Regions from separate parts of the Paenibacillus hebaui genome, predicted to be linked through region 1. Evidence: predicted binding sites of a transcription regulator. Region 1 holds the regulator's gene; the other holds the start of a gene.

What was found. The regulator Rex, encoded in region 1, represses fermentation and respiration genes when NADH is low (regulators of the CRP and FNR family bind a similar motif). The targets are predictions, from matches to a motif close to TTGTGAAATATTTCACAA.
Region 2: nirB (nitrite reductase large subunit NirB) is a predicted target of Rex. The motif match lies at 4,214-4,231, and genes of this name have one in related genera.

The regions. Positions count from the first base shown of each region.
Region 1 covers NZ_CP196836.1:4,368,416-4,377,627, reverse strand. Annotated here, with positions in the region: gene dinG (ATP-dependent DNA helicase DinG) at 1-1,837, shown strand, start outside; gene ACR32F_RS19260 (redox-sensing transcriptional repressor Rex) at 2,055-2,711, shown strand; gene ACR32F_RS19255 (amidohydrolase) at 2,695-4,002, shown strand; gene ACR32F_RS19250 (cell wall elongation regulator TseB-like domain-containing protein) at 4,043-4,573, shown strand; gene ACR32F_RS19245 (hypothetical protein) at 4,878-5,405, shown strand; gene ACR32F_RS19240 (AAA family ATPase) at 5,398-6,900, shown strand; gene ACR32F_RS19235 (3-hydroxyacyl-CoA dehydrogenase family protein) at 7,034-7,906, shown strand; gene ACR32F_RS19230 (acetate kinase) at 7,903-9,108, shown strand; gene asnS (asparagine--tRNA ligase) at 9,211-9,212, shown strand, end outside.
Region 2 covers NZ_CP196836.1:5,177,669-5,186,880, reverse strand. Annotated here, with positions in the region: gene ACR32F_RS23565 (YfbR-like 5'-deoxynucleotidase) at 1-193, opposite strand, end outside; gene ACR32F_RS23560 (formate/nitrite transporter family protein) at 479-1,261, opposite strand; gene nirD (nitrite reductase small subunit NirD) at 1,311-1,637, opposite strand; gene nirB (nitrite reductase large subunit NirB) at 1,697-4,126, opposite strand; gene ACR32F_RS23545 (metal-dependent hydrolase) at 4,444-5,151, shown strand; gene ACR32F_RS23540 (hypothetical protein) at 5,386-5,706, opposite strand; gene ACR32F_RS23535 (M42 family metallopeptidase) at 5,908-6,981, opposite strand; gene spoVAC (stage V sporulation protein AC) at 7,577-8,080, shown strand; gene spoVAD (stage V sporulation protein AD) at 8,077-9,093, shown strand; gene spoVAE (stage V sporulation protein AE) at 9,097-9,212, shown strand, end outside.

The DNA of each region.
Region 1 (9,212 bases):
CCCGTTTAAGGCGGCTGTGTTCAAAGGACGTGGGCATTATCTATGCTTGCGCAAATTCGAGCACAAAATCAACAAACGTGAATTTGCTACACCCAAGGAGGACTACTTCACTGCGGCACAGATGATTGTCTGGCTCACCCAGACGGAGACCGGAGATGATGAGGAACTTAACCTCAGCGGCCGCGGAGGAGACTTCTGGGAGACCGTTCAGAGCGAGTCGGAGTCTTGTCTTGGACGCTCCTGTCCATGGTTCCGCAAATGTTTCTATCACCGGGCCAAACATGAGGCTGGACTGTCCGATATCGTCATTACAAATCACTCGAAATTGTTTACCGATGTCAAAGCAGCCCATCAGCTGCTGCCTGCCTACGAAAGTCTGGTGATCGATGAAGCCCATCATCTGGAGGACGTGGCAGGTAAGCACCTTGGCCTGCATATGAAATATTTCACGTTGGTCCATACATTGACTCGACTGTTCAAAGACAGCCGGAACGGTCAACTCCCGATGCTGCGTTCTCAATTGTCAGGTCATGAAAAGTCAGCGCAGTGGGGTTCCGTGATTGATCAGATGTTCCCACTTGCGGTTGAAGTTAAGGAGATGTGGGATCGGTTAAGTGATACATTGTTCGGTCTGCTGCCTGAACGAAGTGATGCTTCTCCAGGAGAGACGGGACAATTTTCCCTCCGGTTGAAACCTTCACAAAAACCTGCCAAATGGCAGGAGTTGCAGGATGTTGAGAACCAGATTTATGTAACGCTTGGTGACTTGATTCGTAAGGGCGACAAGCTGCTGCTTGAGGTAAAAGAAGATCAGGATGATTATCAGTCTGATAGTCTGATCACGGACATTACAGGCCTGCTCAAGGATCTGGCTATGATCAAGGATAATCTGCGTTTCTTTATGCGCATGGATGATGCCAATACCGTTTACTGGATGGAGGCTAGTGGCCAATTCCGCAGTAAATCACTGCAGCTGTACGCTGTTCCTGTTGATGTCAGTGCACAATTGAAGGATATGTTCTTTGATAAAAAGAAAAGTGTTGTGCTTACATCGGCTACGCTCTCCGTTGACAAGTCATTTCAATTCATGATTGAACAGCTTGGCTTACAGGAAGCTTCCGAGAATAATCGTCTATTGACGTCCATGCTGCCGTCTCCATTCAACTATCGCGATCAGGCCCTATTGGTTATTCCGCGTGACTTCCCAAGCGTGAAGGGCAGTGTAGGTGATGCTCACTTTGTGGAAATGCTGGTTCATTCACTGGCGGAGACGGCCATCGCAACGCGTGGGCGGATGATGGTGCTGTTCACTTCCTACCGCATGCTGAGACAAGTCTACGACCCGCTTAAAGAGGCATTGTCCGGCAACGACATCTCCTTGCTGGGGCAAGGGGTAGACAGTGGTAATCGCTCCAAGCTGACACGCCGTTTTCAGGAAGCAAAAGCAACCGTGCTTCTCGGAACAAGCAGTTTCTGGGAAGGGGTAGACATTCCCGGAGAAGCCTTGACCTGCCTAGCGATTGTCAGACTGCCCTTCCAGCCGCCAAACCATCCTTTGGTTGAAGCGAAGAGCGAGCTTTTGCAGCAACAGAAGAAAAATCCGTTTACGAAGCTGTCTGTACCTCAAGCGGTCATCCGTTTCAAACAGGGTTTCGGCAGGCTGGTTCGTACTGCCCAAGACAGAGGTATTGTCATTGTATATGATACACGCGTCATTGAAGCTTATTATGGCAAGTACTTTTTATATTCATTACCAGGTCCCAAGATGGAACATATGCTCACGCAGCAGATGGTTCCACGGATTGCGGAATGGCTCGAGAAACCAGCTGAGGAATAGCAATAACAGAGATGTTTCACCTGCTCAATCCTTGCAGGATGCTTGGATTTAGCGGTAAACTTTATGGATCATTCCTCTTCAAATATTTACAATGTAATGCACTTATTGCTTATATAAAGAGCATTCTATATGATTCCTTATCTTTCGTAATGGTTTCATGTGGATTGCTCCACTTTTTTCATCAATCTATCGAGGCATTGGTCAGGGGGAGCATATAATGAAATCGGATAAAATTTCGGAAGCCGTGGTGCGGCGCCTGCCTGTTTACTTGCGCTATTTGAGTGAATTGCATCAGCGTGAAGTCAATACGGTTTCTTCTCAAGAACTTGGACTGAGACTGGATCTGAATCCGGCTCAAATTCGTAAAGACCTGGCTTACTTCGGTGATTTTGGTCGTAAAGGTATTGGTTATGACGTTTCTTATCTGATTGAGAAAATTCGTCATATCTTAAAAATTGATCAGCAAATCAATGTAGCTCTTGTCGGAGCTGGTAATCTAGGACAGGCCTTGTCTAATTACAACGCATATCTGAAAGATAATATGAAGATTGTCGCTATATTTGATGCCTACGGTCCGAAGATTGGCAGTCAAATCAATAGTCTGATTGTTCAGCCGATGAATGAGTTAACGGATTCGGTCAAAAAGGATAACATTCGTATTGGAATTATTACAGTTCCGGATACGGAAGCTCAAAATGTAGCTGATCAGCTGATTGAATCCGGGATTGAAGCGATCCTGAATTTTGCACCGACGATTCTGAAAACTCCGCCGCATATCCGCATTCATCATGCCGATTTTACGACGGATCTGCTTAGTCTGGCTTATTACTTGGAGAACGGAAAGGACGACGAGGAAGATGACGACAACAAATAGATGGGTAATTCACAACGGCAAATTTGCCGTCAGTGAGGGTGCGAAATGGAAAGTGGTTCAAGGTTATATGGTCGTGGAGGATGACAAGATTGTGCATATTGGTGAGACATTGCCGGAAGGAGACGAAGGTCTGACCAAGGTTGATGGAAAAGGACTGTTCTTCCTGCCGGGTCTGATCAATACGCATGGTCACGCGGCTATGTCGCTTCTCAGAGGCCATGGAGACGATCTGGCGCTGCAGGTATGGTTGCAGGAGAAGATGTGGCCAATGGAAGCCAAGATGACGTCTGAGGACGTATACTGGGGCACATCGCTATCCGTGCTTGAGATGTTGAAAGGTGGAACAACGGCATTCCTGGATATGTATGATCATATGGATCAGGTTGCCAAAGTTGTTGAACAGTCCGGCGTGCGGGCAGCACTGGCCCGTGGTGTGATCGGTCTGTGCTCCGAAGAAGAACAATTGCGGAAGCTGGAGGAGTCGGCTGCTTTTGCTCGTGAATGGAATGGACAGGCAGATGGACGAATAACAACCGTAATCTCTCCACACGCACCCTATACTTGTCCTCCTGACTACATAGAGAAGCTGGTGCAGGTTGCACATGATCTGAATCTGCCGCTGCATACGCATATGTCTGAAACGCTTCGTGAAGTGGAACAGAACGTGACAGATTATGGATTGCGTCCGGTCGCACATTTGGAGAAACTGGGCTTCTTCTCACGTCCCTCTCTGGTCGCACACGCGGTGCATCTGAATGATGAAGAGATTGAAATCCTGGCACGGCATGATGTAGCGGTTTCCCATAATCCAGGTAGTAACCTGAAACTGGCTTCCGGTGTTGCGCGTGTCCCTGATCTGTTGAGAGCAGGTGTTACCGTTTCCCTCGGAACAGACGGACCGGCGAGCAACAACAACCTGGATATGTTTGAAGAGATGAGACTGGCTGCATTGATTCATAAAGGCGTATCCGGTGATCCTACGGCAGTACCAGCAGGAGAAGCGCTTACGCTCGGAACTTCGTATGGTGCAAAATCTATTTTCCTGAACAACACAGGTACACTGCAAGTAGGCATGAAGGCTGACTTTATTGCTCTGAACATCGAACAGGCCCATTTCTACCCGCATACGGATCTGATTTCCCATACTATTTACTCGGCATCTGCCAAGGACGTGGAGCATGTGTGGGTGGATGGTAAACAACTGGTCAAACATGGTGAATGTCTTACGATGGATGAAGAGCGCATTTTGCGAGAATCCCAACTGGCATTTAATGGTCTGCTCGCCCGCTAATTACAGGACAGCAGCGTCCTAGGGAAAGGAAGTTCGGCTTTTGAAGAAAAAAAAGAAGTGGATATGGATTTCGCTGCTGCTCCTGATTCTGATCCTGTTTGGACTTCAGCGCTATTATGTCTATGTAACCCAAGACCAGCGCCAAGAAGAGGCATTGGCTATACAGGCGGCACAGGAACAGCTAGGGATCACATCTTATGAAGAACTGCGAAAGTACGTCTGGGGACAGAAAGACGGCGGAGATAATATATACTGGACCTTGATCGGCAAGAATAAGGATAATCAGGAAGTTGTGGTGTGGGTCAAGTTTGACAAAAATAACAAACCAGTCACCGGTGCCAAAGCGGTTCATAGTGAACTATTGCAGAACGGCATGTCTGAAGCGCAAATTCGGAATCGATTCATCTCTGAAGTACCTGCTGGAGAGATTAAGAGAATTATGCCTGGTGTAGTTAACGGAATCTATGTATGGCAAGTCTATTATAACGATGATACACACAATTATTATCGCTTTTATCGCTTTAGTAATGGGGAGCAGGTTGATCTCGTCTACACGATCCCGAATAGGTAGATCAGCTAGCATACCCGTTATTTTCTGGGAAATGATTGCAAAGAACCGGCAGACGGAAACCCGACTGGACCGGTTCTTTGGCGTATATTCAATATCAGTTTTGATTTAAATAGTTAAAAATATTAATTTATTCATATTTTCGCCTTCGAAATTGTATATACGATGTGATATACTCAAATATGTATTCAAGGTAACATCAAACACAAATAATCCTGTTGGGTGCATCACAGGAAAAGCGTACATTAATTCATAATTATGCCTATAAGCTATAGGATGGGCCAAAATCATGGGAGGGGAAACTCACTTGAAGCTAAAAGTATTGCCTATTGCTTTAACTGCCGTCATTTCAGCCGTTCTGTTGTTTGGAGGTTGGTTTGTGTATCGTCAGATGGCTGTGCAAGGTCCAATTCAAAACATGGTGACCCAGTATGATGGAGTCAACGATGTTCAATTAACTATTAACCGCAATGATGTGCAGTTGAAACTTGATCTGCAGCCAGATGTTGATTTGGGCAGGTTGGTACAATATATTCACAAAGAAGGACAGACTTTAATTGGTACCCGCTCGTTAAAGCTTGATGTGGTGGACCATTCGAATGAAGCGTTAGAGTCTTGGTGGGGTGACGCCATGTTTACCGTAGCTCAGGCGATGGAAAACAAGCAATACACCGAGATTACACCAACCTTGTCCAAGATGGCGACGAATGGAATCAAGGTCAATACAGCAATGGACGATAATAATGTATATGTCAGTCTCAGAGACGGTGATGCCAGCAAGTTTATTATTCTGCCGCGTGTGCCCGGTCAGATAGGAGTGTGGCCCAATGCCTAAGTGGACGAAAGAAATTGCCATTGGATTTGTCCCTGTATTGATTGTTTTTCTTGCTTTTATAGGTGTAAACATTGTTCCGATTCTGATCGCGCTGATGGTTGTCGGAGCGTTGTTACTCGTGATGCAAATGCGCGGCGGGATTACGGTGGGAGCGGGTGAGGAGCGCAAACGCAAGAAAAAAGGACCTTCCAAACTTACCTTCGAAGAAATTGGTGGTCAGGAAAGTGCCAAGCAGGAACTTCGGGAAGCGCTTGATTTTCTCATCCGACATGAAGAAATTCAGAAGTTCGGGATTCGACCATTGAAAGGTATCTTGCTCACGGGTCCTCCTGGAACAGGAAAGACATTGATGGCCAAAGCGGCTGCTCACTATACCGATTCAATATTTGTAGCAGCATCAGGTAGTGAATTCGTCGAAATGTATGTCGGTGTGGGAGCTGGCAGAATCCGTGATTTATTTCGTGATGCCAGAACGCGTGCCGCCAAAGAAAACAAGGAAAATGTCATTATATTCATTGATGAGATTGATGTTATCGGCGGTAAACGTGAAGGTGGACAGCAGCGTGAATATGATCAGACGTTGAATCAGCTGTTGACGGAAATGGATGGCATATACTCTTCCGATACACCGCGAATACTTGTAATTGCTGCAACAAACCGAAAAGAGATGTTGGATAGTGCATTGACTCGTCCGGGACGTTTTGACCGTCACATTCAGGTGGACTTGCCTGACAAGAAGGGCAGAAAACATATTCTGGAGTTGCATGCAGTCAACAAGCCTCTCTTGGAGGGAGTTAGCCTGGACAAGACCGCGGAGGAATCCTATGGTTTCTCAGGAGCACAGCTGGAGAGTGTCATGAATGAAGCGGCAATCTATGCGATGAGAGATGACATGCTCCATATTGAACAGCGCCACTTGTCCCTTGCGATTGATAAAGTGATGATGGGTGAGAAGACAGACCGCGAATCAAGCGTTGAAGAAAAGAAACGAGTGGCTATTCATGAATTGGGTCATGCCATTATGGCTGAACTGGTTCGGCCCGGCAGCGTAAGTCAGGTAGCGCTCAGTCCACGTGGACAGGCTTTGGGATACGTGCGTCATAACCCTCAGCAAGAACAATTTCTGTACACGAAACGCTTTCTTGAAGAGCAGATCATGATTGCTTTGGGTGGTGCGGCTGCAGAGGAGATGTACTATGGTGGACGCAGTACAGGATCACGTAATGATTTTGAACAAGCGACCAATCTGGTGCAGACGATGATGGCATCTGGTCTTACATCTCTTGGTATTGTTAACATGGAAATGGTAACCACCGAAGAATTGATGCGGGAGAACAAGGACATCCTGCAAGACCTGATGGAACAGACCAAACGTTTGCTTGAAGCGCAACGGACAATTTTCGACAATTCACTCGACACGTTGATGAAGGAAGAAGTATTGTCTGGCGATCAATTTCGTTGTCAATTTCGTGACAACGCCCTTCTACCGGCATAATTTAATTATGTCGGTTATTTTTTTTTACATTTCACTCATGCTAAGATATTATTATATGTTGGGTCGAAATTTGTAATTTTCGGCGAACAGGGTACAATAGAGAAATAGAGAACCGAAAGGATGGAGCAGAACCATGTTTTTCAAAAAAATAGGAGTTGTCGGCGGCGGTACAATGGGACAAGGTATTTCCCAAATGCTTGCAGCCAAAGGACTTGATGTGCTTCTGGTGGAGCACACAACGGAGAAGTTGGATCATGCCTATGACATGATTGAAACTAACCTCGATAAGCAACTGGAGAAATGGGCTATTACGAAGGCGGAGAAGAAATTGATTCTCTCCCGCATTACCAAAGTTGCTCACTTGGCTGAACTGGGAACTTGCGATATGGTTATTGAAACCATCACGGAAGATCTGGACGCGAAAAAAGCGGTATTCAGTCAACTGGATCAGGTTTGCCCGAGTAACGTAATTCTTGCAAGTAATACATCCACGCTGAGTTTGACTGAGCTTGCAAGCTCAACCAAATATCCAGAGCGTGTTATTGGTATGCACTTTATTCACCCGGTATCCCGGGTTGATCTTGTAGAAATTATCCGTGGTCTGAAAACGTCAGATACCACATTTGAAGAAACCAGACGCTTCGTGGAAGAAGTAGCGGACAAAAAAGGCGTTATGATCTACGAGTCGCCAGGATTTGTTACTTCCAGACTGATCTGTCTTTTGATAAATGAAGCTCTGCATGTGCTGCAAGAAGGAGTCGCTTCTGCCGAAGATATTGATGACGCTATGCGCATCGGATACAACTTCCAGCATGGTCCGCTTGAAATGGCTGACCGTTTCGGACTGGATTCTGTCGAAGCTGCACTCGAAAGAATGTTCCGTGAATTCGGCGAATTGAAATATCGTCCTTCCACTGTCCTGAAGAAAATGGTTCGGGCAGGACACCTGGGTGTCAAAACTGGCGAAGGATTCTTCAAGTACGACAAGGATGGTGACCGACTGTGAAAGTACTCGTAATTAATGCGGGGAGTTCCTCGCTCAAATATCAATTGTATAACATGACAGATGAATCCGTTCTGGCGAAAGGTCTGGTTGAGCGGATCGGAATGGACTCGTCCATCCTGACTCACAAACCAACGGGCCGTGAGGATGTTACTGAAGTAAGCGAGATTCTGGAGCATACTACGGCAATCCGCAAAGTCATCGACATTCTGACACACAAAGAAAACGGTGTACTCGGTTCAGTTAGTGAAATCCAGGCTGTAGGACACCGCGTTGTTCACGGTGGTGAAGCATTTAAAGAATCTGCATTGGTAGATGATGCGGCCAAAGCTGAAATTCGCCGTTTGTTCGATCTGGCTCCGCTTCACAACCCGGCAGCAATGATGGGTATTCGTGCAGCAGAATTGAATATGCCGGGTGTTCCGCAAGTGATGGTATTCGACACAGCGTTCCACCAAACGATGCCTGAGAAAGCATATCTCTACGCGATTCCGCGTGTGTTGTACAAAAAATATAAAGTACGTCGCTACGGTGCACACGGCACTTCGCATGACTTTGTGAGCAAGGCAGCTGCAGAGTTCCTGGGTCGTCCGCTGGAAGATCTGAAGATCATCACTTGTCACGTGGGTAACGGCGGCAGTGTAACTGCAGTTAAAGGCGGTGTATCCGTTGATACTTCGATGGGGATGACTCCACTTGAAGGATTGATGATGGGAACGCGCTCTGGTGACCTTGATCCAGCGATCGTACCTTATGTGATGAACAAGGAAGAACTGAGCGTAAGCGAAGTGAACTCCATGTTGAACAAACACAGTGGATTGCTTGCGATCTCCGGGATTAGCAGCGACATGCGCGAAATCACGGAAGGTATGGAGAATGGCGATGCTAACTCCACGCTTGCATTTGAAATGTACGAATACCGTCTTCGTAAATACATTGGTTCTTATGCAGCAGCAATGAACGGTGTAGACGTCATCGTATTTACAGCTGGTGTAGGTGAAAACTCCGTCGTTCTTCGTCAAAAAGTATGTGAGCAGCTCACTTACCTGGGCGTTGAATTGGATGAAGCTTTGAATGCAATCCGTTCGGGCGAACCGCGCCGTATCACAACAGCGAATTCCAAAGTGGACGTTCTCATTGTGCCTACAAACGAAGAATTGGTGATTGCGAGAGATACACACCGAATCGTATTGAATTCTCAGTAATCTAATTGTAAAGTGAATATAGCATGACAAGGAAGTGCAGAGGACAGGCATAAGCCTGCCCGCTGCATTTTCAAATTTCAGGAACTAAGGGGAGATAAGGGCAT
Region 2 (9,212 bases), 810 kb from region 1:
TGGTAATCTCGTATAACTTTTTCCAATCAATGGCGACCCCATGCTGCTCCTCGATATCTGCGAGCGTTTTGGCGTACTGTACCACTTTCCAGGAATGAGCGGATACGCTATGCTCTTCGAATTTGAATTTGCCAGGTGTGCGAATAATACGTTCGAGATCGTTCAGTGACCTGAAGTACGTATGAATTCCCATATAAGCGATCATCCTTTGCTGAGATATAAATGTGAGGTATTATTCGACTATACACCCGTTATGTCAACTCTGGATTAACGCGGATTGCGGCGAAGGTAAAAAGAAGTTTTAATTCTCTACAGAAGGACGAGAGGATCAAAGAGAGGGGTAGGAGAAAGTACGCAGCTAATCGACAAACAATAAAAAAGCCACCATGTATGACTGAACGTGAGTTCGGCATCCATCGTGGCTTTAGTTGTGTAGATGTTGTGTTACCTACGTACATAAGTGCAGTTGGATCAAGAATTACGCTTTTTTTCGTACCGATGAAGTATACCAGTACGCCATACCGACAAACAGTGCACCGCCGATGATATTACCAAGCGTCACCGGAATCATGTTATGAAACCAGCCTGCCAAAGTAATCGTATCCGGGTGGTTCGGCAGGAGCCAGGACAAGGACAGCAAGGTCATATTGGCGACACTGTGCTCATACCCACTTGCGATAAAGGCGTACAGACACCACCAGATGAGAGCAATTTTGGCGATATCCTCTTTCGTGCGAGCTGCCATCCAGATCGCCAGACAGACGAGCCAGTTACAGAGAATGCCGCGGAAGAACAACTCAGACACGGGAGCGGCCATCTTTTTGGCAGAAGCAACGAATAACAGATGTTCGGGCGCAGCCGTTTTGAACAGGCCGCTGCCGACAATAAGTAGGCTGAGCAGGATCGCACCGAGCAAGTTGCCGAGGAAGACAAGTCCCCAGTTTTTCAGTGTATCTTTAACCGTGGTCCGGCCTGCGAGCGTGCTCATGGTGAAAAACATGTTGTTGCCTGTAAATAGTTCCGATCCGGCAAAGATAACCAGTGTGAGGGCGAGTCCGAAGGACATGCCCATCAACATGGTTTGCAGTGGTGACTGAGCCGCTAAGAGCGGAGCACCGATACTAAAGATCAGAATGATACCCAGGCCTACATAGGCACCAGCCATCAAGGCAGCAACCATGTAACGTGGCAGGCTCGCATTCATCTGATCCCGTTTTTTAACCGCAGCTTCAATAATTCCCTCAACACTTGGTGTATACATCACGGTTTCCTCCATTATTTAACATCGATCTTTCAACGTTGCGATGGAGCTATACAGCGATCCAGACCTGGTCATTCTCGACCTTCACCGGATACATCTGCACCTGACCGGTGTCCGGTGCTTGCACCAGACCGGTTGTCAGGTCGATTTTCCAATCATACAGCGGATCGTACAGATAATGCCCGGACACGATTCCTTCAGCCAGCGGCCCACCCTTAGGGTGGGGGGTGCGATTATCCGCTGCAAAGATAGTGCCATCCGATGCACGAAATACAGCTAGCTGATGGCCTTGAATCTCAACTACTCTTCCGATTCGTGGCAGGAATTCTTCAACTATTCCGGCAGGGAAGTAGGTTCCTGATTGTTTGGTCGTCATCTTAATACCACTCCTTATCTAATGAACATTCATCCTGTGTTTTGGTCTTTCAAGCTTGTTTATGGACGAGCCGATACTTCAATACCGTGGAACAGTTTGCTTTCGCCTTCCTCATTACGAATCGCTTTTTGCCAAGGCTCTTCGACATGTTCAAGAGCAAACTCAATCCGTTGCATCAGAGCTTTACGTTCTTCGAGGTTATCCACGACAACCGAACGAATATGCTCCAGGCCCATCCGTTCCACCCATTCGGAAGTCCGTTCCAGATAGTTACCTGTCTCGCGGTAATATTGCATGATCGCTCCGCACAATTCAATCAACTCGTCATCTGTTTTCACTTTGCACAGGGCATCAGCAAGTCTTGCTTTAATACCGCCGTTACCACCGATAAAGATTTCCCAGCCTCCGTCGTTACCAACGATACCAATATCTTTTGTACATGCTTCTGCACAGTTCCGTGGACAACCATTGACGGCATATTTAAACTTAGCTGGCAGATCCAGACGTTCGAATTTCCGTTCAATTCTGGCGCCCATAGCCATGGAATCCTGTGTACCGAATCGGCAGAATTGGGAACCGACACATGTTTTGACTGTACGCAGCGATTTGGCGTAGGCGTAACCCGAAGGCATATCCAGTTCAGCCCAGACTTTAGTCAAATCTTCTTTTTTGACTCCGATCAAGTCGAGACGCTGACCGCCAGTAACTTTGACTGCTTTAACATCATATTTGACCGAAATATCAGCAATGCGTTTGAGGTCCGCTGGTGTAGTCACTCCACCATACATCCGAGGTACAACCGTGTAAGTTCCATCTTTTTGAATATTTGCGTTCATGCGTTCGTTAACAAAACGGGATTCCTTCTCATCTTCGTGCGTGTCCGGTGCAATCATGCCAAGGTAATAGTTGATCGCCGGACGACATTTGGAACAACCCTCAGGCTGACTCCAGCCCAGAACATGCATGACTTCTTTGGTCGTTTGTAATCCCTTTGCACGAATCTCGGCTACGATCTCATCCCGTCCCATGGAAGTACATCCGCAGATTCCTTGTTTGGCTCCAGTACTGAAGTTGTCTCCAAGCACATATTGCAGAATCTGTTCAACAACGGGCTTACATCCACCGCAAGAGCGGGTTGCACCCGTACAAGCTTTGATTTCATCTACAGTGGTAAGGCCCTGGTTTGTGATTACATCGACAATGGTTCCTTTAGTCACCCCGTTACATCCGCAGACGATTTCGTCTTCGGGCATCGTTTCAACAGAGGTTGTTTTTTTATGACCACCGCAGCCTGTGCCCATGAGCGAACCGTATAATTCCTCGGTCATTTCGGTTTGATTTTTGATCAGCTTTTGCAATTCGGCAGAATCCGTAATGTCACCGAAGAGAACGGCACCGACCATTTTATTGTCGCGAAGCAGAATTTTTTTGTAGGTCCGTTTCCAGTCGTCTTTATGTGCAATGACGATGTGCTCCGGACTGTCGATGAATTCACCGGTTGAAAAGACGTCCACACCCGAAATTTTCAATTTCGTGGATACAACAGAACCTTCATAAGGCGCCGTCTCAACACCGCATATATGCTTCGCCAGAATCATGCCTTGCTCGAACAATGGGGCAACGAGGCCGTAACATACCCCGCGATGCTCTGTACATTCCCCGACTGAATACACATTCTCAAGTGAAGTCCGCATATAGTCATCCACGAGGATACCCCGGTTAACTTCCATACCGATCTCCACAGCTACAGCTGTATTCGGCTTGATCCCTACAGCCATAACAACAAAATCAACATTCAGTACAGAATCATCGGCAAAACGAATACCTTCAACCCGGTCACCGCCCAGCAGTTCGGAAGTCTGTGCTCCCATTTTGAATCGAATGCCCTGACGTTCCAGTTCGGCTTTTAACATGGCTGAAGCTTGCGGATCAAGCTGACGCTCCATCAAATCATCCATCAGATGCACGACGGTAACTTCCATCCCGAGTTGTACCAACCCTTTGGCAGCTTCAAGACCGAGGAGTCCGCCACCGATAACGGCAGCTCTTTTGTACTGTTTGGCAGCTTCCAGCATAATATTGCAATCGGCGATATCACGGAAACCGACGACACCCTCTTTGTCATGTCCCGGAACCGGGAGAATAAAGGAGTTGGAGCCTGTTGCGATGATGATTTTATCATAAGGGAAGCGGGTACCTTCCTCTGTCACGACTTCACGTGTATCCGAATCAATTCGGGATACGGTTGTTCCTGTATGGAGAGTAATCCCATAATCCTCATACCAGTGGAGATCATTCAGCACGATGTCATCAAGTGTTTTGCTACCTTCCAATACATAGGACAACATAATGCGATTGTAGTTAGGGTAGGGCTCTGTGCCAAATACGGTAATATCAAATCGCGAAGTTAATTTTAAAATTTGTTCAACTGTGCTGATTCCTGCCATACCATTACCAATCACAACGAGTTTTTCCTTGTTTCCGTTCATATGTGTAGGCCTCCTTGGATAAACATTTACATTAGCTACATTTTTATTGGCTTATATTTGAATTATACAAGTCTTTGCCGACATCCAATGTGATTTAATTCACTAATAACGATATTAGGATCACAAATAAATAAGTGTGATGCCGGTCACAGAATCACATTTTTATTTTCGGATGGAAGGATGGAATGCATATGTGGATGGGTGTTATAAGGGTATATAAATAAGAAATACGAACTATTGTTCTTATTTTCTTTTCGTTGTAATATCGGAAGTGGGCGTTTATATTCCCTATTTCTTCGAAAGGAAGTTTTTGCATCATGATGGGAAGAACCCACCTGATTATTGGGACAGGCGTATCGCTCTCTGTTCTTCAATTGGCCGGCATACCCGTTACAGCACCAGCAGTTACTGTTGCACTGATTGGTTCCTTGCTACCGGATATCGATGAGCCTAATTCGTTACTGGTATCCAAGGCCTTGCCGAACAGTCTGATCAGGCTGCTCCAGACAATCCTGTTGCCAATAGCTGTATTTGTTTATTTTTATGTTCCGGTCAAGCCCTGGAATCTGTTGCTCGCCGTTCTGATTGGGCTGGTATCCTTCCTGCCCTCACGCTCACTTCGCAAAGTGCTGATGTTCGCGATTGGGTTGGGACTAGTCTTCTATGGTCATGCGTTTGCACCGTGGAATCTGATCGCAGGCAGTTTGTTGATGCTTTGCACCACGCTGACCCACAGGGGATTGACGCATTCGATCTACGGAACTGCTGTATGGGCCGGGCTGCTCTATAGCACAACGCAGCAGCAGGGACCGGAGATCTGGGTAGCTGGGGGCACGGCATATGCCATGCATCTGTTGGCTGATTCTCTGACCAATCGGGGCATCCGTCCGTTACCACCGCTCAAGTGGCGTATACGGGTCAATCTGATGAGTACAGGAACCAAGCGTGGAGCCGTTGTGGAAAATGTCTGCATTGTGCTTACCCTTATTTTGGCTTGGTTTGCGTTTTCACCGCTATTTCTATAGCCATCAATAAACGCCAGTCCGCATATGATGGACTGGCGTTTACTGGTATGCTGTTCATACTGAAATGGATGGCAACATCAATGAGCCGATTCAAGTTTGAGAAGGTGAATCGGTAAGACTGTCAATATCTGAAGAGCCAAATACAAATAAGGCAACAAGAATGACTATGATTAATAGCTCAGCGAACCCAATACCGTCAAAGTCAGACATCACTCCAACCTCTTTTCTTGGCGTTTAAGAATTTATTCTTTGCTGGAAAGCACGTATAACGTCATTTAAAGTCATATCGCCGCCGATTTCATCCAGGAATTGTACCAGTTTGTCTTGATTCGATGGTGTAATATTTTGTAGTGTTTTATATTGCCCTACCAATTCAACGACCAATGTGGCTTCTCGAAACAACGTGACCGCATCCACTCTTAACTTCCCACTCACCAGTAATGCTGCAACAATAAGTTCCAGATTTTTTCCTTTTAGGTTGCCATTGAGAAGGGTGTTTGCAGCATTTGTTTTTTTGGAACCTTTATTCGATTTTCCGTTCCTTCTCACTGCCATAAGAGGTCCCCCGCTGCTTGATGTTTACTTCTCTTACCGTTGTTGTATCTTATGTATTTTTTCCTATAGTGTTCTAACGATTAAACTAATATAGTCGCACAAAAAAGAGACACCCGGATGAAATCAGGATGCCTCTTCATTTAAAAGAAGATGAAGTAATCAAGCAGGTTCAGATCACAAGATCCTCACTTAAATCAATCATTACGCGTTTTCAATAATGGTATTCATCGTTGTCCGATCCAGACCCTTCACCAGCTTCACGATCAGCGCTTTGGCTGCATCATAGTCATCCGTGTGAATGATGGAAGAAGAGGTGTGAATGTAACGAGCACAGATGCCAATTACCGTTGAAGGTACGCCGACTCCGCTCAGATGAACTGCTCCAGCATCGGTACCGCCTGGTGAGACGAAATACTGCATTTTGATCTGATTGGATGAAGCGGTGTCCTGAACATATTCAACCATACCCCGATGGGTAAACATGCCTGGATCAAAAATACGAAGCAAAGCACCTTGTCCGATGTGACCGAACGACTGTTTGTCACCTGTCATATCATTCGCCGTGCTACAGTCGAGTGCGAAGAAGATATCAGGCTGAATCAGGTTGGCGGCAGTCCGTGCACCACGAAGCCCCAGTTCTTCCTGAACAGTTGCACCGGAATAGAGCGTGTTAGGCAGCTTTTCCTTGTGCAGTGCTTCAACAAGTTCAAGTGCAAGTCCTACTCCGTAACGGTTATCCCACGCTTTTGCCATGATTTTCTTCGGATTGGCCATCGGTGTGAATTCGCAGATGGGCACGATCTGCATCCCCGGATGAATACCCCAGGATTCTGCTTCTGCACGGTTGTCCGCACCGATATCAAGGTACATGGAATTCAGATCCACCGGTTTATTCCGTTGTGATTCATCCAGCATGTGAGTAGGTGTAGAACCTACAACCCCGGTAATCCGGCGCTCAGGTGTGATGATTTGCAAACGCTGAGAAAGAACAGCCTGACTCCACCATCCGCCCAGTGGACGGAATTTAATCATGCCTGTTTCGGTAATGCCTGTGGTCATGAAACCAACCTCGTCAAAGTGTCCGGCTACCATGACTTTGGGACCGGATTCCTCTCCACGTAATACACCAAAAAGACTCCCCAGACGATCTTGAACAAATTCATCGGTATAAGCGGATAGTTGCTCTTTCATCCAGCCGCGAAGCTCACGTTCAAAACCGGATGCGGAAGGGAACTCCGTTAATGTGCGGAACATATCCATCGTTTTTTCATTCATGTGTCAACAGCTCCTCTGTATGTATATCAGGTCTCGGCAGAACGGCTGCCAGACTGTTGTCCTTGAGCAGGACATCTTATTTAACCACTGGTCACACTATAGTATGGGCCTTGCAGACGGAATTGTCCATGTCTATGTCACGTATCACAGGTCTGCATTTTGCCTCTTTTTGTTGCCAAATGGGCTGCAAAATCCGCACGTGCCTTAATCCTGAAGCAGCAACATTGAATATGCATATAGTGAGGAATAGTTGTGCGTACCTTGTATTCGACGGGATCCCTTATTCGTTTGCTGACAGCAGGAAGGAGTTGGGACAATAGATGAAGCCACCCGAGGAAGGAAATGAGAGTTTACTTTTAATCGTCCTTTTTATTTTGCTCGTGATCTTTCTGCTTTATTTATAAAATGTACAAGGCCTCTGATCCGGTGCTGAGCGACTCATCTAATTCGGCTACTTCATCTTGCTGGAAACATATACTGTCTGTCGCCGGATACATAACCTTCCGATTATTAACAAACAATGAATAGAGAATTACACACATAGGCATTCAGCCGTAGCTTTTGACTCATTTCCACATAAAGGAGGTTTTGCGTCGTGCCATCTCAAACGAAATCAGGTAGCGAGAAAAAAGCATCGTCTCTGTCCATCAGTGAACAGGATTACAAAAAGGTGGCCAAAAAACATGAGCCTTCCCGTCCAATCTGGACGAATTGCATCAAGGCATTCTTCGTTGGTGGAATTGTCTGTGTGATCGGACAGGCTATTCAGGAAGCATTTATGGCTGGATTCGACATGTCGTCCAAAGAAGCATCCAGTCCAACCGTTGCGGTCATGATTCTGATTTCAGTCATACTGACTTGCCTCGGCGTGTATGACAAAATGGCCCAGTGGGCCGGAGCAGGTACGGCTGTGCCCGTCACTGGTTTTGCCAATTCCATGTGCTCCGCAGCACTGGAGCATCGTGCCGAAGGTTTGGTGCTTGGTGTCGGTGCGAACATGTTCAAACTGGCGGGTTCGGTGATCGTTTTTGGTGTAGTGGCAGCCTTTATTGTGGGCATCGTCTACGCCTTTCTTGGATTCGGGGGTGGACATCTATGAAACGACTTGGTCGTCAATCCTGGCAGTTTGAGAATCGTCCCCGTATTATCGGCAGAGCCACTGTAGTCGGTCCGGATGAAGGACAAGGTCCCCTGGCATCCGATTTCGACTATGTGTATGACAATCTGGAGATTGGGGAGAAAACCTGGGAAAAGGCGGAGCGCAAGCTGCTCGAACAGGCGACCCAAATGGCATTAATCAATGCCAATATTACCAAGGAAGAGCTTCAGTTTTTTGTAGGTGGGGATCTGATGAACCAGATTATCAGCAGTTCATTTTCGGCTCGTAAACTGGGTGTTCCTTATCTCGGGATCTTTGGTGCCTGTTCAACTTCTATGGAAACTCTGGCTCTGGCTTCCCTGATTGTGGATTCTGGTGGAGGTGACTATGTACTTGCAGGTACGGTCAGTCATAACTGCACGGTGGAGAAGCAGTTCCGTTACCCAACGGAATATGGATCTCAAAAACCGCCTTATGCCCAGTACACGGTAACAGGCTCGGGGTGCAGCGTAGTATCCCGCACAGGTGATGGTCCTGTCGTTACACGTGCAACAATAGGAAGAGTTATGGATCTGGGCATCAAGGACCCGTTTAACATGGGGGCAGCCATGGCTCCTGCGGCTGCGGATACCATTATTTCCCATTTCCGCGACACAGGGCTTGACCCCGGTTATTACGATCTGATCGTTACAGGTGATCTTGCATCGGTTGGATTGCCCATCGTCAAGGAGCTTTTGCATAAAGAGGGCATACCGATGGAACAAACCGTGTTCAATGATTGCGGTCTGATGATCTATAACCTGGAAAAGCAGCCGCAGGTTGTGGCTGGAGGAAGTGGCTGCGGATGTTCGGCGACCGTGACCTACGGTCATATCCTGAACCGGATGCAAAAGGGGGAACTTCAAAAGGTATTGGTTATTGCTACAGGCGCGTTGTTATCTCCACTCTCATACCAGCAGGGCGAGAGCATTCCTTGTATTGCTCATGCCGTAGCTATAGAAAAGGAGGGCTGAAAAATGCAGTTTTTGTGGGCATTTATCGTTGGCGGTTTGATATGTGTCGTGGGACAGCTTCTAATGGATGGGGTCAAACTGACTCCTGCACATACCATGAGTACACTAGTGGTTGCCGG